4 regions of the Micromonospora sp. LOL_023 genome follow, and region 1 is predicted to be linked to each of the others. Evidence: riboswitches for the same ligand, from Rfam matches in the RefSeq annotation. Region 1 holds a riboswitch; each other region holds the start of a gene.

Region 1 (5,512 bases):
TGCCCGGTCGACATCGAGCACGTCGACCACATCGTCGACATGCGTCGCTACCAGGTGCTGATCGAGTCGAGCTTCCCCAGCGAAGCCGGCGTGATGCTGCGCAACCTGGAGAACAAGGGCAACCCGTGGGGTGCCCCGCCGAACACCCGGGAGGACTGGACCAAGGGCCTCGACTTCGCGGTCCCCCGGGTCGGCGAGGTGGACGACTTCGAATACCTGTTCTGGGTCGGCTGCGCCGGTGCCTTCGAGGACCGGGCGAAGAAGACCACCCGGGCGGTGGCGACCCTGCTGCACTCCGCCGGTGTCGATTTCGCCATCCTCGGCGAGGGCGAGACCTGCTCCGGTGACCCGGCCCGGCGCATCGGCAACGAGTTCGTCTTTCAGATGCTCGCCCAGCAGAACGTCGAGACCCTCAACGAAGCCTTCGGCGACCGCGAGCCGACCCGCCGTAAGATCGTCGCGACCTGCCCGCACTGCTTCAACACCCTGGGCAACGAGTACGGGCAGCTCGGTGGGCATTTCGAGGTCGTACACCACACGCAGTTGCTGGCCCACCTGGTCGCGACCGGCAAGTTGACCCCGGTCACCCCGCTCGACGGCGGCCTGACCTACCACGACCCGTGCTACCTGGGTCGGCACAACCGGGTGTTCAGCCCACCCCGCGAGGTGCTCGCCGCCGCGCTGACCGGTGGCTCCGACAGCGGTGGCGCGGCCACAGGCGGGTCCGGCGCGGCACCAGCCGGCGCACAACTGCGCGAGATGCCCCGAAACTCCGAGCGTTCGTTCTGCTGCGGTGCCGGCGGCGCCCGGATGTGGATGGAGGAACGGATCGGCAAGCGGGTGAACGTCGACCGCGTCGAGGAGGCGCTGTCCACCGGGGCGGAGACGATCGCCGTCGGCTGCCCGTTCTGCTTCACCATGCTCGGCGACGGGGTCACCGGCAAACAGTCCACCGGCGAGGCGGCCGAGAACGTCGAGGTCGTCGACGTCGCGACCGTGCTGCTCAGGTCGGTGCGGCCAGCGGTAGCATCGTCGGCGGTCGCCGAAGAGTAGGGAGAAGCGGGTGCTTGGTTGGGCCCGTGAGTTCCTGTCCCAACCCTGGCCGTTCGTCCTGCTCGCGCTGGTGACGGCGGTCGGCCTGGTGACGCACCGGCCACTGGCGCGGCGGCTCGGCTGGGCCCGCTGGCCGACGCTCGGCATGTTCGTCGGGGCCGCCGCGATCGCCGCCCTGACCCTGCCACCGGCACCGACCGGCGTCGGCGTACCGCTCGCTCCCGGGGTGTCGGTCGACGGGCCGGACGGCCAGGTGATCGCGGCCTGCGTCCGGTCCCTGACCGACCCGTCGGTGCTCTGGTCCGGGTTGGTGACGGTGGGCTCGTTGGGGGAACGGGTCGGCAACATCGCGATGTTCGTGCCGCTGGCGTTCTGCACCGTGCTGGCGGTGCGCCGGCCGCTGATCGCCGTCGGGGTACTGCTGCTGGCCCCGGCGGCCGTGGAGCTCGGCCAGGCCGTGTTGGGGATGGGCCGCGAGTGCGTCGGTTACGACTGGGTCAACAACGCGACCGGCGTCCTGGTCGGGGCGGTCGCGGCCGGCGCGGTCCGCCTGTTGTCCCGGTGGCTCTGGCCGGTACGCGGCGGAACACCCCACGTGGACCAGGGTGCCCCACCAACGGCGTGAGGTGGCCGCGGTCAAACTGCCCCGCAGTCAACCGCCCCCGCATCGTCCGGTGCCGCCGGGTGTGTGCGTGGACCGGGGCGTCGGCCTTGATCCAATGCGTGCCGTTCCAATAAGGTGAATCACCGACCGCTGTGTACGTCGGCCTCCGATTCCCCGTGTGCGAGGCCCAGCGATCGTCAATGAAGGAGTCGCTGCCAATGGCACGTGTGCTCACCCGTTTGCGCACTCGCAATCACACCAAGTTGCATTCTGGGTACGGGAAGCAGTCAATCGTCAGGGTCGCCCGATTCGTACTGACCCTGACGATCGTGGCCGCCGGGGTGCTGTCATCGGCGGTTCCAGGGCACGCCCAGCCGACGCTGGCCCAGATCGAGGACGAGCTGGATGCCCAGTGGCGCAAGCTGGAGCCGGTGATCGAGCAGTACAACAAGGTGCACAGCGAGCTGAAGGCCAACCGGAAGAAGTCCGCCGAGCTCGACGAGCGGATCCGGCCGCTGGCGTTGCAGGCGGACCTGGCCGCGACCGAGATCGGTGAGGTCGCCAACCGCTATTACCGCACCGGCCCGTCCAGCGAATTCAACGCGCTGCTGAAATCGGGCTCGCCGACCAGTCTCGCTGACCAGCTCATGGTGCTGGACCGGATTTCCAGTCAACGGCAGCAGCAGATCGCGGCCGTCCTGGACGCCCGGGACCGCTATCTGAGTGAGAAGCAGGCGCTCGACGCGCTGATCGCCAGGCAGCAGGCGCAGGACGAGGAACTCGCCGCCAGGCGTAAGACGATCGACGCCGACATCGAGCGGCTGGAGCAGGCGCGGGCCGCCGCGTACCAGACCGCTGGCTACACCGGAAGCTCCGGAGTCTCCGGCCCCTGCCCGGCGGTCTCGGTCGGGGGCGCCGCCGGCACCGCCCTGCGTACCGCCTGCGCCCAGATCGGCAAGCCGTACGTCTGGGGTGCCACCGGTCCGAACTCGTTCGACTGTTCGGGCCTGACCCAGTACGCGTGGGCGAGTGCCGGCGTCCAGCTCACCCACTTCACCGGATCCCAGTGGAACCAGGCGGTTCCGGTCGGTCGGGCCGAGGCGCTCCCCGGCGACCTGGTCTTCTTCTTCAGTGACCTACATCACGTGGGCATGTACATCGGCAATGGCCTGATGGTCCACGCGCCCCGCGCCGGACAACCAGTGCAAATCGAGAATATCGACCACATGCCGCTGGTCGGATTCCGCCGAGTGGGCTGAGATGGCAGGTCAAAACGGGTCTGACCAGGTCAAGCCGGTTAGTTGACCGCCGGTGGAAAGTGGGCTGGGCCGGTGCGAAAGTGCCGGTCCAGCCGGCGGGATTCGAACGCCTGAGCGACAAGCGCCGATACACTAATGGCAACCACTCGAATACGCAAAGATATGAGTAGCTGTCTCGCTTGCGTACGGAGAAGCGGTCTCTCTACCCTTGGGGATCGTCGAGTCGGGAGGACGTCAACCAACCCGGTTGACCTCGACCTGACACTGCCGAATCGTCGCGAACGACGAGCCGGGGACCACAGCACCTGGGGTGCATCCGCAGGATCAACTGCGGTAGGGCGTCTCCTTTCCGCCCGAACCCGTCAGCTGACCCGGTAGGCGGTCTGCGGACAAGGAGTCCGGTGGCTACGAGAGCCCCTCGGCGGCACTCCGGATGGTCCAGCCAGGACCACGGACGAACAGCGCCGCCCGTACGTCGACGAATCCTCACCGCGGCTGTCGCCGCCACCACCGGCATCGGACTTCTGCTGGTCGGAGCGCCAGCGCAGGCGCAACCGACTGTCGCGCAGATCGAAGCGCAGATCGACGACGCCTGGTCCGAGCTCGAGCCGACCATCGAGCGGCACAACGCCGTACGGCAGGATCTCGCCACCAAGAAGAGCCAGGCGGCGGCCCTGCAAAAGAAGATCCAGCCGCTGCAGATCCAGATCGACCTGGCCATGGAGCGGGTCAGCGAATTCGCCGCACGGTCGTACAAGGGCGGCAGCCCGTCGATGATGACCGCGATCCTGACCAGTGGGAAGCCGACCCACCTCGCCGACCAGCTCGAACTGCTCGACCAGTTCGCCCGCCGGCAGTCCAGGGACGTCCAGGTCGTCGTCGACCTGAAGGAGAAGTACGCCGCAGAGAAGGCGCCGCTGGACGAGCTGGTCACCGAGCTGACCAGCACCGAAACCCAGCTCGCGGCGAAGGCCAAGGAGATCGACGCCGAGGTCGACCGGCTCCAGGACCTGCGGCTGCAGGCATACGGCGCGACGACCACGCTCGGCTCGCTGCGCCCCGCGCCGTGCCCCGCGACCTACCCCGGCGGTGCCGCCGGCAAGGCGGTCACCTTCGCCTGCGCCCAGATCGGCAAGCCGTACATCTGGGGCTCCGCCGGCCCGACCGGCTACGACTGCTCGGGTCTGACCTCGGCCGCGTGGCGCCAGGGCGGTGTCTCGCTGCCACACAACGCCGCCCAGCAGCGGCAGCTGATCCGCAACGTCAGCCGGGACGAGCTGCGACCGGGCGACCTCATCTTCTACTACAGCCTGTCCCACGTCGGGATGTACGTCGGTGACGGCTGGATCGTGCACGCGTCGCAGACCGGTGAGCCGATCGCGATGCGCAAGATCGGTTCCGGCGTGCACAGCTACGGCAGGCCCGGCTAGACGTCACTTCTCCCCATGGCCCGGCGCACGCCGCTAGATCCCCCCGTCGCGCGGCGGCACCGGCCACCGGAAAGGCGCCCTCCCATGTCCCCCCCCGGCCTGGGAGGGCGCCTTTCGCCACTGCTATCCGGTAGGCCAGGTGTGCCACTGCTGCCAGGATCGGCTCGGCGTTGGACCCCGCTGACCCTGGTACCGCGAGCCGTAGGCCGATGAGCCGTACGGGTGCTCGGCGGGCGACGACAGCCGGAAGATGCACAGCTGACCGATCTTCATCCCCGGCCAGAGCTTGATCGGCAGGTTCGCGACGTTGGACAGCTCCAAGGTGACGTGACCGGAGAAGCCAGGATCGATGAACCCGGCGGTGGAGTGGGTGAGCAGACCGAGCCGCCCGAGGCTCGACTTGCCCTCCAGCCGCGCGGCGAGCCCGTCGCCCAGTGACACGACTTCGAGCGTCGAGGCGAGCACGAACTCGCCAGGGTGCAGCACGAACGGATCCCCGGTCGGCACCTCGACCTGGGAGGTCAGGTCGTCCTGGCGGGTGGCCGGGTCGATGTGGGTGTAGAGGTGGTTGTTGAAGACCCGGAAGTGGCAGTCGAGCCGGACGTCGATGCTCGACGGCTGGATCAGCGACGGCTCGAACGGGTCGAGGGAGAGGCCACCGGTCTTGGTCTCCGCGACGATGTCCCGGTCGGAGAGGAGCATCGTCACACGATAGCGACCACAGCCCGGACGACCTGGACAGGGCGTTGAAGACCGGCACGTCGGCTACCAATTCGAACAGGTGTTCGACTAGACTGTCGACATGGCAACTTGGTCCGAGTTCGCAGCCGATGAGCCCCGGCTGGCCACGGCGATCCGGCTCCTCATGCAGCAGTACGGCCCTGGCCTGGGTTACCTCGCCACGGTCCGGGCCGACGGCGGCCCCCGCATCCACCCGGTCTCGCCGGTGATCACCGACCACGGGCTGTACTGCTTCATCATCGACTCGCCGAAGCGGCGCGACCTGGAACGCGACGGGCGGTACGCGCTGCACTCGTTTCCGCCGGAGGAGAGCGACGACGAGGCGTATCTCGCCGGCCGCGCCCACCCGGTGACCGATGTCGACAAGGTCGCCCAGCTCGCCGACGACCTGCGGGCGGTGCCCAATGTCGACTGGCGACTGTTCG
Region 2 (5,512 bases), on a different contig from region 1:
CGTGACCGTGCCACCTGGCGGGTTCGGCCGGCTCCCGGCCGACCCGCCCTCGCCCAGGAGCTGCTGCGTTGACCGACGCCACCACGCTGGAACAGGAGATCGCCGTCGAGCAACGGCACGTCGACCGGGTGTACACCCGGCTGGCACAGTTGCGTCAGGATGCGGTACGCAACGAGCGTGACGGATACCGGCTCGCCCGAGTAGGCAACATGGGTGCCTTGGTGGAGCGCGACGCGATGGTGTTCCATGCGGCGCGCCGACGGCACCGACTGGACGCCGAGTACGAGGGCCTGGTCTTCGGCCGACTGGATCTGCGGGACGGTTCGGTGCTGCACGTGGGCCGGCTCGGGGTCCGCGGCGAGCAGGCCGAGCCGTTGCTGATCGACTGGCGGGCGCCGGCCGCCGCGGCGTTCTATCAGGCGACGCCCACCCAGCCCCGGGGCGTGGTACGGCGGCGCACCATCCAGTCGCGGGGCGAACGGGTGACCGGGGTCTCCGACGATCTGCTCGATCCCGGCCGGGCGCCGGCCGGCATGCGGGTGGTCGGCGACGGCGCGCTGCTGGCCACCCTGGCTCGGGCCAAGGGGCGTGGCATGCGCGACATCGTGGCCACGATTCAGCAGGAGCAGGACCAGGCGATCAGGTCTCCGGCGTCGGGGGTCACGGTCGTCTCCGGCGGGCCGGGTACCGGCAAGACCGCCGTGGCCCTGCACCGGGCGGCGTACCTGCTCTATGCCGACCGCAGCCGCTTCGCTGGCGGCGGCATCCTGGTGGTCGGACCAACCGCGGTCTTCGTCGAGTACATCGCTGCGGTGCTGCCCGCACTCGGCGAGGAGAGCGCGACGCTGCGGTCGTTGGGTTCGCTGATCCCGTCCGCGTCGGCGACCCGGACCGATCCGGCGGCGGCAGCGGTCGTGAAGGGCTCCCTGCGGATGCGGCGGGTGCTCGACCGGGCGGTCCGCGACGCGGTACCGGACGGACCGACCGAGCTTCGGCTGCTCTACCGGGGGCAGTTGCTACGGCTACAGGGTGCGGAGCTGGACGGCATCCGGGCGCGGGCGTTGCCGAAGGGTGCCCGCCGCAACGAGGTCCGGCGGGCCGGCATCGACGGACTCTTCGACGCGTTGTGGGCCCAGGCCCGGCAGCTGGTCGCGGCATCGCGGCTGTCGGGCCAGGCCGAGTTCGAAGACGAGTTGTCGGATCGGGACGATTTCCGCGACTTCCTGCGCGCCTGGTGGCCGCGGTTGCTGCCCCGGCACGTGCTGGCCTGGCTGGCCCAGCCCGCACGGCTGCGTCGCTACGCCCGGGGCATCCTCGACCCGGCGGAGGTCGCCACGTTGGTCGAGTCCTTCCATGACCTGGCCGAGCAGGGGCCGACGATCGCCGACGTGGCGCTGCTGGACGAGTTGGACGAACTGCTCGGCCGGCCGCCGCAGCCGCGGCGGCGCCCGAGCGACCCGTACCAGCTCGCCGGTGGGGTACGCGAGGTGACGACGTTCGCCGACCGCGAGCGTGCCGCCCGGGCGGCGGCCCGGGATCGGCCCGCCGACTACCGCGAGTACGCCCACGTGGTGGTCGACGAGGCGCAGGACGTGTCGCCGATGCAGTGGCGGATGATCGGCCGACGCGGTCGGCTCGCCTCGTGGACGGTGGTCGGCGACCCCGCGCAGACCGCGTGGACAGGCGATCCGGCCGAGCTCGCCCAGGCCCGGGACCGGGCGTTGGGACGGCGACCCCGGCGGGAGTTCCAGCTCACCACGAACTACCGCAATCCGGCCGAGATCTTCGAGTTGGCGGCCGGGGTGATCCGGGAGATCGCCCCGGACGCCCTGCTGCCCACCGCAGTGCGCTCCACCGGCGTGGCGCCGCGACGGGAACGGGTAGCCGCCTCGGCGCTGCCGGTGGCGGTCCGGGACGCGGTCGGCGGGCTCCTCGCCGAGGTGGAGGGGACCGTCGGGGTGATCGCGGCGGTGGCCCGTCGCGGCGATGTCGCCGGCTGGCTCACCGACCTGGCGGATCCTCGGCTACAGGTGGTGTCGAGCCTGCAGGCCAAGGGCATGGAGTACGACGGGGTGGTGCTTGTGGCCGGGGACGAGATCCGCACCGAGTCCGAAGCCGGTGTCCGGACGCTCTACGTCGCGCTGTCCCGGGCGACCCAGCGGCTGGTGACGATCGACGTGACCGACTGATCGCACCGCCGATTCATCACGCGCCGCCGGCCGGTCGCGCATCGCCAGTCGATTGCACATATTGCCATGTGAGCATTAGTCTGGTCTGGCGATGCCAGGCGACGGATGGTGACGGTGTGGGTGCGGGACATGATCACGGCGCGAGCGCCGCCGGGCAGCGACACTACGGACGGTTGTGGGCCGCGTTCGTCCTGCTGGCGACGTTCATGGTCGTCGAAGCGGTGGCCGCCCTGCTCACCGGATCGCTGGCGTTGCTCTCCGATGCCGGACACATGTTCACCGACGTACTCGGGATCGGGATGGCTCTCGCCGCGATCGCCGCGACCCGACGGCGTAGCGGCGATCCTCAGCGCACCTTCGGTCTCTACCGGCTGGAGGTGCTCGCCGCGCTGGCGAACGCGGTCCTGCTCGCCGGCGTCGCGCTCTACGTACTGATCGAGGCGGTACGCCGGGTCGGCGCGCCGCAGCCGGTAGCGGCCGAACCGATGTTGGTGGTGGCGGCGGCCGGACTGGTCGCCAACATCGTGGCCTTCGGGCTGCTACGTGCCGGCGCCCGGGAAAGCATCAATGTCCGTGGCGCCTACCTGGAGGTGCTCGCCGACCTGCTGGGGTCGGTCGGCGTGATCGTGGCTGGCGTCGTCATCGCCACGACCGGGTGGTGGTACGCCGACCCGCTGGTCGCCGTCGGCGTCGGCGTGTTCATCCTGCCGCGCACCTGGCGACTCGCCCGCACGGCACTGCGGATTCTGATTCAGGTGGCGCCAGAGCACGTGGACGTGCCTCGGGTCAGGAGCCGGCTGGCGACCGTTGCGGGGGTCTGCGACGTGCACGATCTGCATGTGTGGACACTGACGCCCGGCATGGAGGTCGCGTCGGCGCACCTCACCGTCGACCCGTCGGTAGAGGTCGGCGTCGCGTTGCGCGACGCCCGCCAGCTCCTGCACGGAGAGTTTGGGATAGAACACGCCACGCTACAAGTCGAGCCACTGTCGCCAGCCGACCCCTGTGGACCAGCGGACTGGTGATTAGCAGATGCTTAAGTTTCGTGACCTTCCCGCGATACAAACAGCAAACATGTAGCCATATTTCCGATTTTTATTGACAGAAGATAGCGCTCGATCCCGCGCCGGAAGTCCCTACAGCCGGTAGTCTCGGCCCCGGTCTCCGTTCGGGCGGCGCCCCTCCGGCGCCTGCGGGGACCGTCGCCTAATCGCCCGTACGGCGAGCCGGGGAACCACGTACCTGGGGTGCATCCGCGTCAGCGGTAGGGATCTTCCGTCCCGAACCCGTCAGCTAACCCGGTCGGCGGCTGACGGAAGGAACCTGCACCGTGAAGTTGACGCTCCACAAGAACGCCCGACCTCGGTCGGCGCGAAAAACCCGATTCGCTCTGTTAGCACCATTAGCCGCAATCTTGATCGCCGTCACCGGCGCCCCGATCGGCTCCGCGGCACCCGCCAGCGCCGTACCGGCCCGCGCACCCGGCAGCGCCGACGACGAGGGTGGCACCCCCAGTCTGCGCAAGGAGCTCGACGCGGCCTCCAAGGGCTGGATCGATGCCAAGGCCGCGCTCCAGCACTCCGGCAAGCGCCAAAGGCAGCTCACCGACCAGCTCACCGAGGTGGAGGCCGAGCTGGAGGTCCGCAACAGCAACGTCGGCCACATCATCGACCGCGCGTACCGCAACGGCCGGCTCGGTCCGGTCTCCGCGCTGCTGAACAGCACCTCGGAGGGCTTCGTGGACCGGGCGGCGGCGCTGAGCGCGGTGACCGCCAACGAGGACAAGCAGCTCCGCGGGCTGTACGAGACCCGCGACCAGGTGACCCGGTCGAAAGCCGCGATCGAGCATGAGATCCGCGAGCAGAGCAAACAGGTCACCATCATGGACCAGCGCAAGAAGCAGGCGGAACGGGCGCTCGCCGTGGCGGTCGCCGCGGAGGAGCAGGAACGCGAGGAGGCCGAACGGGCAGCCGCGGCCAGCTCCAGCGGATCGTCGTCCGGCTCGTCCGGCTCATCCGGCTCATCCGGCTCATCCGGCTCATCCGGCTCATCCGGGTCATCCGGGTCCGGCAGCGCGTCGGCGACCCCGGCACCGCGCAACGCGAACGGTTCCTGGCCGGCAGAGTCCTGCAGCATCAGTGACCCGACCACGTCGGGCTGCATCACGCCACGCACGCTGCACGCACTCAACCAGGCCAAGGCGGCCGGTTTCACCCGGTACGTGTCCTGCTTCCGCAACGGCGGCTCCGGGGAGCATCCCAAGGGCCGGGCCTGCGACTTCGCCGCTCAGCCCAACACCTTCGGCGGAGTTGCCACCGGCGGGGACAAGACCTACGGCGACAACCTGGCGAACTACTACATCAACAACGCCGACCGGCTCGGCGTGCTCTACGTGATCTGGTACAAGCGGATCTGGTTGCCGAGCAGTGGCTGGAAGTCGTACAGCGGGGCCGGTGGCGACCCGTCCAGCGACCACACCAACCACGTGCACCTGTCGGTCTACTGATCCACCCGACCAACCGATCCCTCCCCGGTGACGGCGGCGGCCACCTCTGGTGGCCGCCGCCGTCGCACATCCGGGTCCGGGAGACGGGCCGACTCGTTCCATCGTCGAACCGTCCGCCCGGCGAATAGCCGGCGAAGTATTCGGCTGGCTCATTTGGACATGACGGTTTCACTGGTCGCCGATTGACCGGCGACCGACAGATGCCACTCAATGACAGGGCGCGACGGGATGACTGAAAGCGCTCTTTTGACTGTCGGTGATACCCGCCTTACCACGGGTGGTGGTCGCCCCAAGGCTCAGGAGAGCGCTCTCACAGAGATATATAGCAAGCTCAACGCAGCTGTCAACCGAAGACCACCAACACCTTCCGAATCCACGGAAGTTCGGGTCAGGATATTGACAGACGCCTGCATCTCTGGTGACGTCCTGGCAATAGCTCATTAATGGACGTGAAACCTTTCGCGACCATGTAGCACGCCCGACCGAACCGGAGGCACCATGAACCTGTCGATCCGTGGCGGGCGTCCAGGCCGGACGCCGCGCCGGATCGTGGCAGCCACCACCGCGACGGCGCTCCTCGCCAGCGGACTGATCTTCGGCATGCTGCGTACGGCCGACGCCGCCACCGTCGGCGCCGGCAGCTACACCACCAGCCGACCGGCTGGTGCCGCCGCCCCCACCGCCTGCGGCAACATCTCCGCCAACCCGCGGCAGTACGTCACCGGCAACGCCCCGACCGGCGCGGTGCCGACCAACGACTGGTGGTCGTCGCTGCTGTTCAAGCGCTACAACTGCGCGTACTCCGACCCGCTGCACG
Region 3 (5,512 bases), on a different contig from region 1:
CGGCTCGCGGCGCAGGTCCCGCAGCCCGGCTACCAGTTGGGCCCGGGTGAGCAGGACGGAGACGGAGTCGGCGAGTCGGTCGGCGGAGCGCACCACCTGGCGCAACGCGGCCGGGCGGCGCTGTGGTTCGGTCAGCGCGGTCTCCGAGACTGCCCGGATCACCGTCAACGGGGTACGCAGCTCGTGTGCGGCGTCGGCGACGAACCGCTCCTGCTGGTTGAGCGCGTCGGCGATCGGCTCGGTGCTCCGCCGGGCGAGCAGGTAGCCGCCCGCGCAGGCCAGAACGGTGAAGGTGACCCCGCCGACGACCAGGGCCAGGGCGAGTCGCTGGTTGGCGGACTCGGCCGGACCGGTATCGCCGAGCACGACGACGGCACCGGAGACCGCGCCGGTGATGGCGTGTTCGAACGGCACGGCGAGCAGCGGGGTCGGGTCGGTCTGGTCCTCACCGACCGGTCTGGCGATCTCGGTGCCGGTCGACCATACGGTGCGGGCCGGGGCGAGCAGCACGTCCGGCGAGATCACCGGCAACCGGGCCGGGTACGCGAAGACCAGGCTGAGTTCGGCCCGGCCGGCCTCGTACACGTACACGGCGGTGGTGCCGTTGGCCACCGCGTTGTCGAACAACTTGTCCAGTTGCAGCGCCCCGGAGTCGTAGTAGAGCAGCGCGGCCGCGGTGCTGGCGGTACGCCGCAGCTCGGCCGCGACCACCTCGTCGCGCTGCCGTTCGTCGACCAGCAACGCGACCGCCCCCATACCGGCCAACCCGACCACGTTGATCGCCATCACCAGTGCGGTGAGCCGGATCCGCAGGTTCCACAGCCGGTCGGCGGTCTGCAGCGGTTTGGCCGCCTGCTGGCCCCGCGCCGGGCGCCACCGCCACCGCCACCGCCACCGCCACCGGATCACGGCAGCACCGTGGCGATGCCGTAGCCGACCCCGCGCACCGTAGAGATCAACTGCGGTTCACCGAGTTTGCGCCGTAGCTGGGCCACGACCGCGTCCACCACGTTCGAGCTCGGGTCGGCCAGCTCGTCCCAGCAGTGTTCGAACAGGTCGCTGCGGCTGACCACCGCGGGTCGGCGGATCAGCAACATCTCCAGGACCGCGAACTCCTTGCGGGTCAGGGTCAGCAGGATGCCGGACCGGCGCACCTCCCGGCGCGCCACGTCGACCTCCAGATCGGCGACCCGCAGCAGCGCCGGGGTGGTGACGGCCCGGCGGCGGCACAGTGCGCGCACCCGCAACACGAGTTCGGCGGTGACGAACGGCTTGACCACGTAGTCGTCCACGCCTGCCTGGAACCCGGCGATCCGGTCCCCGGCGCTGTCCAGGGCGGTCAGCACCAGGGCCGGCAGGGCCAGCCCGGCGCGGCGGCGGTGGCCGAGTTGGTGCAGCGAGTCCCCCTCCGGCAGGATGCGGTCGAGCACCAGGCAGTCGTAGTCGTTGACGCTCATGCTCAGGTCTGCCTGGCTCCAGTCCGCGGCCTGATCCACAGCGAATCCGCCCCCGCGCAACGCGGTGACCACAGCGCTGCGTACCTCGGGGTCGTCCTCGACCACCAGCACCCGCATGCGGGCGAGGCTAGCAAGTCGCCGTCACCGCAACGTTTCGTTGCCGGCAGTCCGTCGACCTGTCGGACACCTGGTCAGCTCGACCGACGACGGCGCAGTCGACCCGTTGTGCACAAACCCGATCGGCGGCGCGCTGCTCCCGCACAGCTGCCGACGAATCCGAACTGGATCTTCCCACCGGATTCGGTCCGGCTGGTCCAGGAGGCGTTGCGGACAGCGGCGACGTGTCGCCGGCAGCGGCACGGGCACCACCATCGGCGGTTCGAGGGCGACCCGGCCGGGCCAGGCGCGGTCGGCGCAGATGTGACCTTGCCCACCGCCGCATCGCACGCCCCGTGTCGGTCGGCGGGACGGCCACCCAGCCGGCCTGCCGCCCACCCGACGCCCGGACGGCCGCCGCGCCCCCGGCCGCCCGACCGGTGCCCGCAACGACCGACAGCACCGGAACCCCTGGCTGAGCTGGGCACACCGGACCGCCGCGGCGGCGGGGCAGCCAACGTGGAGCCCGTCAGGGTCCGCTATACACAACGAAGCCCGCCGATGCATCGGCGGGCTGGACAGGGCTATCGGCCAGACTGGCGTCGCGGTCCTGACTTGTCGGCGATTCCGCGTCGTAACAATCGGGGACTAGCGTGGGGACGGGGAGGGCAACCCCCGTCCCCACCATCAGTTACTGACACGCACGAGCGGTTTGGCGTCCAGATCGTGCGTGACGCGCGGGAGCCGGGCCACGCGAGTGGCTCTGGTTCCACCTCCTCTCGACAGGTGGTGCGTGGGCTGGCGGCGGAGTCCGGGCTGGCCCGCCGCCAGCCGTACGGCTGAGCGGTCGACGTGCTGACGCAGACCTCGCGTCAGCGTACGTCTGACCCTGATCTAGGGGCACGTCCATCAATGGAAGCGCTCCCATGCAGGGACTGTAGCCTGAGTCACGAGTTTGCGAAAGTCCAGAGGCTGATCAGCTCACGAAATGAAGGCGTGACGAGACGGTTACGACCAGGATCACAGGCCGGTGATCGCCGGAAACCCGGCCGTCACGTGCGCCAGGGCCCGGTCCGGACGGCTCGTTCGGCGGGTTCAGCGGCCGAACTGCTGGACCTCGGCGGTGGACCCGGCCACGATCAACAGCGCGTCCGGCGGGATCGTCGTTTCGGGTCGGGCGTAGCGCAGGTGCTGATCCCGCTCCTTGATTCCGACCACGGTGATGCCGTACCGCTGGCGTAGCCGCGACTCGGCCAGGGTCCGACCGGCGGTGTCGGCCGGGGCACACACCTTGGCGATGGCGAACCCGTCGTCGAACTCGATGAAGTCGAGCATCCGGCTGGCCAGCAGGTGGGCGACCCGGTCACCCATCGCCGCCTCCGGAAAGATCACGTGATGGGCGCCGACCGAGCTGAGGATCCGGCCGTGCTTGGCGGTGACCGCCTTTGCCCAGATCTCCCGCACGCCGAGCTCGGTGAGCGCCACCACGGTGAGGACGCTGGCCTCGATGTCGGACCCGATGGCGACCACGACGCACGGATGGCCGGTCAGCCCTAGCTGCCGGAGCACCTGCTCGTCCGTCGAGTCCGCCTCGACCACCCGGGGGAGCCGGTCGGCGAAGCGGTGCACCCGCTTGGGATGGTCGTCGATGCCCAGGACGTGGTGCCCGAGACGGCGCAGCGACAGCGCCACCTGTCCACCGAATCGGCCGAGCCCGACGACCACGACGCTGTCGTCGCCCGACGCGACAGGTGAAGCATTCTCGTCCGACATATCAATTCGCCCAAAGCTTTCAATTGGCATTTTTGTTCTTTATCGTACTTTATCAAGCAGAGAACCGGGCTGCAGCCAGACGTGACGGGGCACGACGTCAACCCCGAGTACGCCATCAAGTGCAGACAGTGGACATCACCGAATGTCGTTGCCCGGTAACGGATTTCCCCCAGGTCAACCACGGTTCCGGAGGTGTCGGGGCCAGCCATCGATCCGGTAGGCTTGCCTGCGGTCTCTGCCAGGCGGCACCCTCCGGTGCCGGCAGTGACCGCCGCCCAATCACCCCTCCGGGGTGAGCCGGGGAACCAAGTTTCCACTGGGGTGAATCCGCATCAGCGGTAGGGATCGTTCCGTCCCGAACCCGTCAGCTAACTCGGTCGGCGGCCAAGGAAAGGAACAGGATGACCGCACCCCTCCGCCGGCGGTTTCCGCTGGCTGCGGCGCTGGCCGCCGTCACCGCCCTACTCGCCGGGTTCGTCGTCGCGTCGCCGGCCGCCGCCCAGGAGTCCGATCCTGCGGGCGAAGGCGCACCACCGCTGCTCAGCGAGGTGCTCGAATCGACCGGACGCGGTTTCGTCGAGGCGAAGGCAGCCGTCGAGGAATCGCGTAAGCGGCAACTCCAGCTCAGTCTCGAACTGGAGAAGATCCAGGAACGACTGGACGCGCTGACCCCCCAGATCGGCGAGGTGGCCGCCAACTCGTACCGGCTCGGCCGGATCACCCCGGTGATGGTGCTGCTCAACAGCGCCAGCCCGGACGATCTGCTGGAGCGGGCCGAAGGCCTGGACATGATCGCCATGCACGACAACAAGCGGGTACGCGAACTCAACCAGGCACGCGAGCAGGCCGCCCGCGCCGTCGCGGCGATCGACGCCGAGGTCGCCCGCGAGGAGCAGCAGCTCACCGCCATGGACAAACAGAAGAAGGAGGCGGAGCGGGCCCTACGGCTGGTCGGGGCGGTCGCCACCAACGGCTTCGTCTCGGCTACCTCGCCGGTCGCCGCGCAGGCACCCCGCAACTCCGACGGCTCGTGGCCGGCACAGTCGTGCAGTCAGGACGACCCCACCACGTCCGGCTGCATCACCCCGCGTACCCAGCACGCGCTGAACGAGACCAGCAAGGCCGGGTTCAACCGCTTCGTCTCCTGCTTCCGGCCCGGTGGGCCGTTCGAGCACCCCAAGGGGCGCGCCTGCGACTTCTCCATGCAGTCCAGCGGATTCGGCGGCGACGCCTTCGGCGACGACCGGCTGTACGGCAACAACCTCACCGCGTTCCTGGTCCGCAACGCCGACAAGCTCGGCATCCTGTACGTCATCTGGTACCGCCAGTTCTGGTCACCGACGACCGGCTGGAGTTCCTACAGCGGTGCCGGCGGCGACCCGAGCAGTGACCACACCAACCACGTACACCTGTCCCTGTTGTAAGGGTTCGGCCCGGTCGGTCGGTCGCGCTGCCGGTCAGGAACGGGAGGTGCCGGTCAGTCACACTTGCCGACCGGCACTCCCCAGCAGGACGGACGGTGATCGGCCCGATCAGTCGGGCCGATCAGTCGGGCCGATCAGTCGGCGCGGGCCGAACGGCGCACCGGTGAACGGCCCGTCGGTTGCTGCGGCGGCGGGCCGGCCGGCCCGGCCTGCGGGATCGCCCGGGTGATCGGCTTGTCCGCCGCGACCGTGACCGGCTCGCCATGGTGGGTCAGCTCGATGGTGGCGTTCGGGTCGACGTCGCGCAACGAGTAGGTCACCTCGTCGTGCTGGACGGTCACCCGCAGCCGCATGCCCCGCCACATCATGGTGAACTCGAGCCGGTTGATCCGCTGCGGTAGCCGGGGCGCGAACGACAGCTCGCCGGTGTGATCGCGCATCCCACCGAACCCGGCGACCAACGCCAGCCACGCCCCGGCCAGCGCGGCCACGTGGATGCCGTCGCGGGTGTTGCGGTTAATGTCGTGCAGGTCCATCAACGCGGCCTCGCCCATGTAGTCGTGGGCGAGCTCCAGGTGCCCCGTCTCCGCCGCGAGCACCGACTGGGTGCACGCCGACAGGGACGAGTCGCGCACCGTACGCCGCTCGTAGTAGGCGAAGTTGCGCGCCTTCTCCTCGTCGGTGAAGGCATCGCCCCGCCAGTGCATCGCCAACGCCAGGTCGGCCTGCTTGACTACCTGCTTGCGGTACAGGTCGAAGTAC
Region 4 (5,512 bases), on a different contig from region 1:
CACGGGGTCGGCGGCGGCTGGGAGCGGATCGCCCGCCTCGCCTACCGGGTCTTCCCCCGGCCAGACATCACCTTTCTGCTGTGGCTGCCCCCGGCCGAGGCCCGCCAGCGTATCGAGGCGCGCGGCACCGACCGCGAGTCGTTGGAGCATCTGGTCCGCAGCGCCACCGCCTACTGGTCGTTGCCGGAGTCCACGGAGTTTGTCGTGATCGATGCGCGGGGTGACACGGCGCAGGTGGCCGGGCTGATCCGGCAGCAGTTGACCGTCCGGCTGCCTGCTGGTGCACCGATTACCGGGCCGCCTGCGTGATTTGTCGCCTTCTCGGCGTGCTGGCTGTTTGCCGGCGGTCTGCGGCGGGAATGTTCCTTCGACGGCCGGGGCCGTCCGGATCGGCCCTGTCCGGCGTCCCTGGGTCGTCCGGTGATGAACCGTGCACCCTGCCTCGACCGTACTCCCAGTCGTGAACCGAGGTTCGTTGGTCGAGCCGGGTCGGCGGTGACGCCGTGTCGGATCGACAGTGACGAGGATCGCAGGAGGGACAGTGACGGGAATCGCCGCGGTGCGCCGGGCGTCATGGGTGTCCTGGGTGCCCGCGAAATGTCGTCGCCGCCGGTGGTTCGGCGCGGCCGGCTGCCCTCGCGCGACGCGGCGACCGAGGGGCCTGGCAGGAAACGCCAATCCTGTTCACAGCGATTACTCAGGCAATCGTGTCAGCTTCGACTCACGAGACGGAATCCCTGGCGCGTCTCATCTGTTGTGTAGGTGTCGGCGCCGATCGGCGAAGCCCGGCGCAACGGGCCCGTCGGCAGGAGGCAGACGAGACGGGGGGAGAGGCTGATGAAGATGCGGGTCGTAGGTAACAGGGCAAGTGGGGTCAACGAGGGGACCGTGAGCAACGTGGAGAAGCCGATGGCTTTGCGGACCGACGAGGTTGCCGAGGAGCGGGACCTGGTCGGCGTCTACCTGCATGAAATCTCTCGCACGCCGCTGCTCGACGCGGCCCGGGAAGTCGACCTCTCCAAGGCGATCGAGGCCGGCCTCTACGCGGAGCACCTGCTGGAGCAGGGGGTGCCGCGCGCCGGTGTCAGCCGTGAGGAGTTGGAGCGGCTGGTCGCCGAGGGCGAGCGGGCCAAGGACCTGTTCATCCGGGCCAACCTGCGGCTGGTGGTGTCGATCGCGCGCCGTTACGTCCGCTCCGGCATGCCGATGCTGGATCTGATCCAGGAGGGCAACACCGGCCTGGTGCGAGCGGTGGAGAAGTTCGACTACGAGCGCGGCTTCAAGTTCTCCACCTATGCGACCTGGTGGATCCGTCAGGCAATCAGCCGGGCCATCGCTCAGCAGGAGCGGACCGTCCGGCTGCCGGTGCACCTCGTCGAGGACGTCAACCGGATGCGGAACACCGCCCGGCAGTTGACCCGTGAGCTCGGCTCGGATCCTGAGCCGGAGCAGATCGCCGCGTCCCTCGGAGTGCCGGTGGAACGGGTCCACGAGCTGGTGCGCTGGTCGCAGGACACGGTGTCGCTCGACACCCCGGTCGGCGACGACGGTGACACCAAGCTCGGTGACCTGGTGGCCGACAGCGACGCGCCGTCGCCGGAGGACATCGTGCTCACCGGGCTCGAGCGCCAGCGGATCGAGGGTCTGCTGAACCACCTCGACGACCGGTCGGCCGGCATCATGCGGGCCCGCTACGGTCTGGAGGATGGCCGGGAGCACTCGTTGACCGAGGTCGCCTCTCGGTTCTCGCTGTCCCGCGAGCGGATTCGGCAACTGGAGATCCAGGCACTGGGTCGGCTCCGGGAACTGGCCCGCGCAGAGGGTCTGCAGGCGGCCTGACCCTCTCCCACCCCGCGACGTCTCTGATCACGAAGTGGCCCGGCATCCGTAACGGATGCCGGGCCACTTCGTCGGCGTCGGTGCTCCGGGAGATCAGGTCACCCGGCCGAAGCCGTACGGTGCCATCATGTCCACGCTGGCCAGCTCGACAGGACGGCCGAAGGTCGGAGCGTGGATCACCTGGCCGTTGCCGACGTAGAGCGCGATGTGGGCAAGGCCGTTGTAGAACACCAGGTCACCTGGCTGCAGAGCGCCCCGGTTGATCTTCGCCACCCGGTCCCACTGCATTGCGGCGTTGTGCGGCAGGCTCTTGCCGGCGGCCCGCCAGGCGGCGAGCGTCAGGCCCGAGCAGTCGTAGCCGTTCGGTCCGCTGGAACCCCACACGTACGGTTTGCCGATCGCACCGTAGGCGAACTCGACGGCGGTGCCGGCGGCGCCGGCGACCGATGGGATCGGCCCGGAGTAGGACGAACCGGCCTGGCTGGCCGCCCCGTACGCCTCCTCCCGCTTCTCCATCAGCTCGTCGATTTCCGCTTCGATCTTCTTCTTGCGGTCGGCGAGCTCCTTGACCTGGGCATCCTGCTTGGCCAGCGCGGCCTGCAGCTTCTCCTGCTCAGCCAGGTAGGTCACCTGGGTGTCGGTAAAGCTGCTGAGCCGCTGCTGACGATCCCTCGCCAGATGGTCCAGGGTGCCGAGGCGGTGGACGAAGGTGTCGGAGGTGCCGTCGAGCAGTGCGCTGGCGGTGCTCAACCCACCGGTCTTGTACGCGGTGATCGCGATCTGCCCGACCTCGATCTCCGCCTGGGCGAGTTCCTTCTGGAGCGGACCGAGCTTGGTGTCGATCTCCTCGGCCGCGGCGCGGGTCGCCTTGGCTTCCTCGTTGAGTCGGTTGTACGACTCGACGACTTTCGCCAACTCTTCGGATTCCTTGTTGATCTGCTGCGTCAGTTCGCTGACCGAGGGCTGGGCCGAGACGGCGCTCGCCGGTACCGCCAAGCCGACGGCTACGCCGGCCAGCACGAGGGTGCGCAGCAGAATCCGCGCTGATGACAAGAAAACAGGACCCTTCTTCCATCGCCGCCTACCGGGTTAGCTGACGGATTCGGGCGGGAAGGAGTCGCCCTACCGCGCTGAGCGCGGATTCACCCCGGAACGCTGTTCGGTGGGTCCCCGGGTCACCAACTGTCGATTACCGAAAGGTTACTCGGCGTGATCTCCGGGTGGTGATTCGGCGGCGCTGGACCAGCGTCACCACGGTCGGTGACTGGCGACCGGACCAGTAGGTCTAACTTAGCTGTCGCGGTTATCTCCGGAAAGTGGTGTGATCGTGATTCTGGCATTGCCCAAGGTGATATTTATCAATAGTTACTGAGGGTAGGTGATTGTGGCTCTATGGTGATTGGGACGGGGCGATTCGGTCGGCCGGCTGGTCGCCCGGTGGCGGCAGGGTTGGGTCCGGGGTGTCCTGGGTGATGCGCGGCTTTAGTCGCAATGCGCAGTTGTCGGCGGGCATCCACTGGGATAAATAAGAACATATGCCGCTTATTGCCATCCAGGATGCTCCCTGCCGTACGTCGATCTGCTAGGTGGCAGATTGCGCACCTTCCATCGAGTAGCTCGCTGTTTGCACAATGGACGCGCAAGGTCAGCGCCGCGCGAGCCCTTCGGAGGCAGCCATGCGTGCAACTCGCCAGACCCCACCCCTACGCGGATCCCCGACCACCCGTCCGGACCAGCATCGCGGCGCGCGCAGCGCCGACCAGCCCTTGATCCCCAGGGCCCGCAACAGCCGCTTCCTGAGGCAGTCCCCGCCTACCGACGGTGTCGAGGTCGATCCGCGCGGTCGGGGCGGCCGCTACCCGGGGCCCGCCTTCTACCGGCAGCCCGGCATCTGTGTAACGCCCGAGTGGTTCATCGTCGCCGGCCGCCGATTCGCCATCCGCAGCCTCACCGAGTTGCGGACCGCACGTGGTCCTCGCGACCGGCTCACCGGTCGTGCCGTCGCCGTGACCGCCGTGGTGCTCGCCGGGATCGCGATGACCATCGGCTTCACCAAGAGCCTGCACGAGGTCAGCGCCGGTGGCTATCTGGCCCTGCTGGTGGCGGCCTTCATCCCAGTCTGCTGCGCCTGGATCGGCGACCGGCTGCGACCGCGGCCCTTCGAACTCTGGGGTCGTCACGAGGGCCTGATGGTCATCTTGTTCAGCACCGATGAGGAACGCCAGTACGGGCAGGTGAGCCGGGCGGTGATGCGCGCTCGGGAGATGTGCCGGCTGGCGGGGTTGTCCGACCCGGTGACCATCGAGCCCTGGGTGCCCGATCAGCGTGGAGCCGTCGGCGGCCCGTGACCGGGACCGCGGGCTGGTCGACGCCGATCAGCCCGCGTCGTGGTCGTCGAGACTCTCGGCCAGGTGTCGCAGCATCGCGACCGAATCCGCCTGGGACAGCGACTCCGCCCGCAGCCGGTCGAAGACGTGCTGATAGGACCGCACCTCACCGCCCCGGTCGATCACCTCCTGGACCAGGGCGCTCTCCACGTACACGACGTCGGCGTCGGCCTGATCCGCGAAGTGCAGGATGACGAACGGGCCGAGCACCGTGTTGCTGCCGGCGGCGAAGGGCAGCACCCGGACAGTGATGTGCGGCGCGGCGCACATCTGGGCCACGTGCCGCAGTTGCTCCCGCAGGATGCGTTGCCCGCCGGTCACCCGGCGCAGGGCCGCCTCGTCGAGGATCACCTCGATCTGTGGTGGATCCGCGCCGTAGAGCACCTCGTGTTGGCGGGCCAGCCGGATCTGTACCCGACCTTCGATCTCCTCGGCCGGCACGTGATGCGGCCCGTCGGCGGGGATCAACGCCCGGGCGTACTCCTCGGTCTGCAGCAGGCCCGGGAAGCTGATCGGCTGGAAGTACTGTAGTGCCGACGCCTCCGCCTCCAGCCCGATGTACGCCGCGTAGGCGGCCGGCACCCGGTCCTTGTAGCTGCTCCACCAGGCCCGGCGTCGGGCGGCGCGGGCCAACTCCACCAACTCGTGGACCTGTTGCTGATCGCGTACCCCGTAGAGATCCAGCAGCGCCTTGACATCGTTGGTGGAGATACTGACCGACCCGGACTCGATCCGGATCAGTTTGGACAGTGACCAGTCCATCTGCTTGGCGACGTAGTCCTGGGTGAGGTCAGCCGTCTCGCGAGCCCGGCGCAGCGCGGCGCGGAGCCGGCGGCGCCCGATGGTCGGTCCCTGATGTCGGGCAGGCATGGGAACGCTCCGGGAAGTGCCTAGCAGAATGCCACCTGGCCGGTTGCCATCTCTTGACGCTACACCGAGTCAGACTCGTCTGCTATGGACGGCTGGCCCTTGTTGTGGACCAGCTCGCCGGGGTGCGCGGGTGGGCCTGCGTCGGGCCGGCCGAGGCGTCGGGCCGTCGGGGGTTCCGGACTCCGGGCGTCATGATCACCACTGTCGGGCGCAAGATCGAAGGCTGATAAAGTCCGCCCGATTGCCTGCGTGCTCTGATGGCAAATTTACCGATATATCCTTATGAAGGAGTCTGGGTGACTGTGATCAGCACTGCCGATCTGGCCTGGCGCAAGAGCCGTCGTTGCGAGGCGACGACCTGCGTCGAGGTGGCCACGGTCGGTCCGGCGGTCGGCGTGCGCGACTCCACCGACCCC

Evidence for each region. A riboswitch is a leader RNA that binds a small molecule or an ion and turns the genes downstream of it on or off. The one in region 1 is predicted to bind cyclic di-AMP.
Region 2: another riboswitch for cyclic di-AMP. It lies ahead of ACFHVL_RS24345 (coiled-coil domain-containing protein); the one in region 1 lies ahead of ACFHVL_RS05385 (NlpC/P60 family protein).
Region 3: another riboswitch for cyclic di-AMP. It lies ahead of ACFHVL_RS04375 (coiled-coil domain-containing protein); the one in region 1 lies ahead of ACFHVL_RS05385 (NlpC/P60 family protein).
Region 4: another riboswitch for cyclic di-AMP. It lies ahead of ACFHVL_RS17315 (NlpC/P60 family protein); the one in region 1 lies ahead of ACFHVL_RS05385 (NlpC/P60 family protein).

Annotation. Positions count from the first base shown of each region.
Region 1 is NZ_JBHMIM010000006.1:121,813-127,324, reverse strand. It holds partial or broken gene ACFHVL_RS05405 ((Fe-S)-binding protein) at 1-682, shown strand, start outside; partial or broken gene ACFHVL_RS05400 (heterodisulfide reductase-related iron-sulfur binding cluster) at 754-1,053, shown strand; gene ACFHVL_RS05395 (VanZ family protein) at 1,064-1,678, shown strand; gene ACFHVL_RS05390 (NlpC/P60 family protein) at 1,987-2,916, shown strand; cyclic di-AMP (ydaO/yuaA leader) riboswitch at 3,172-3,312, shown strand; gene ACFHVL_RS05385 (NlpC/P60 family protein) at 3,318-4,346, shown strand; gene dcd (dCTP deaminase) at 4,470-5,048, opposite strand; gene ACFHVL_RS05375 (pyridoxamine 5'-phosphate oxidase family protein) at 5,149-5,512, shown strand, end outside.
Region 2 is NZ_JBHMIM010000052.1:39,860-45,371, forward strand. It holds gene ACFHVL_RS24335 (HelD family protein) at 69-2,189, shown strand; gene ACFHVL_RS24340 (cation diffusion facilitator family transporter) at 2,306-3,214, shown strand; cyclic di-AMP (ydaO/yuaA leader) riboswitch at 3,383-3,513, shown strand; gene ACFHVL_RS24345 (coiled-coil domain-containing protein) at 3,604-4,695, shown strand; gene ACFHVL_RS24350 (hypothetical protein) at 5,194-5,512, shown strand, end outside.
Region 3 is NZ_JBHMIM010000005.1:53,420-58,931, forward strand. It holds gene ACFHVL_RS04360 (sensor histidine kinase) at 1-909, opposite strand, end outside; gene ACFHVL_RS04365 (winged helix-turn-helix domain-containing protein) at 906-1,574, opposite strand; gene ACFHVL_RS04370 (potassium channel family protein) at 2,649-3,326, opposite strand; cyclic di-AMP (ydaO/yuaA leader) riboswitch at 3,589-3,725, shown strand; gene ACFHVL_RS04375 (coiled-coil domain-containing protein) at 3,728-4,750, shown strand; gene ACFHVL_RS04380 (glycoside hydrolase family 65 protein) at 4,885-5,512, opposite strand, start outside.
Region 4 is NZ_JBHMIM010000030.1:16,370-21,881, forward strand. It holds gene ACFHVL_RS17305 (dTMP kinase) at 1-309, shown strand, start outside; gene ACFHVL_RS17310 (sigma-70 family RNA polymerase sigma factor) at 910-1,839, shown strand; gene ACFHVL_RS17315 (NlpC/P60 family protein) at 1,933-2,892, opposite strand; cyclic di-AMP (ydaO/yuaA leader) riboswitch at 2,903-3,059, opposite strand; gene ACFHVL_RS17320 (DUF6232 family protein) at 3,516-4,187, shown strand; gene ACFHVL_RS17325 (helix-turn-helix domain-containing protein) at 4,215-5,096, opposite strand; gene ACFHVL_RS17330 (DUF397 domain-containing protein) at 5,393-5,512, shown strand, end outside.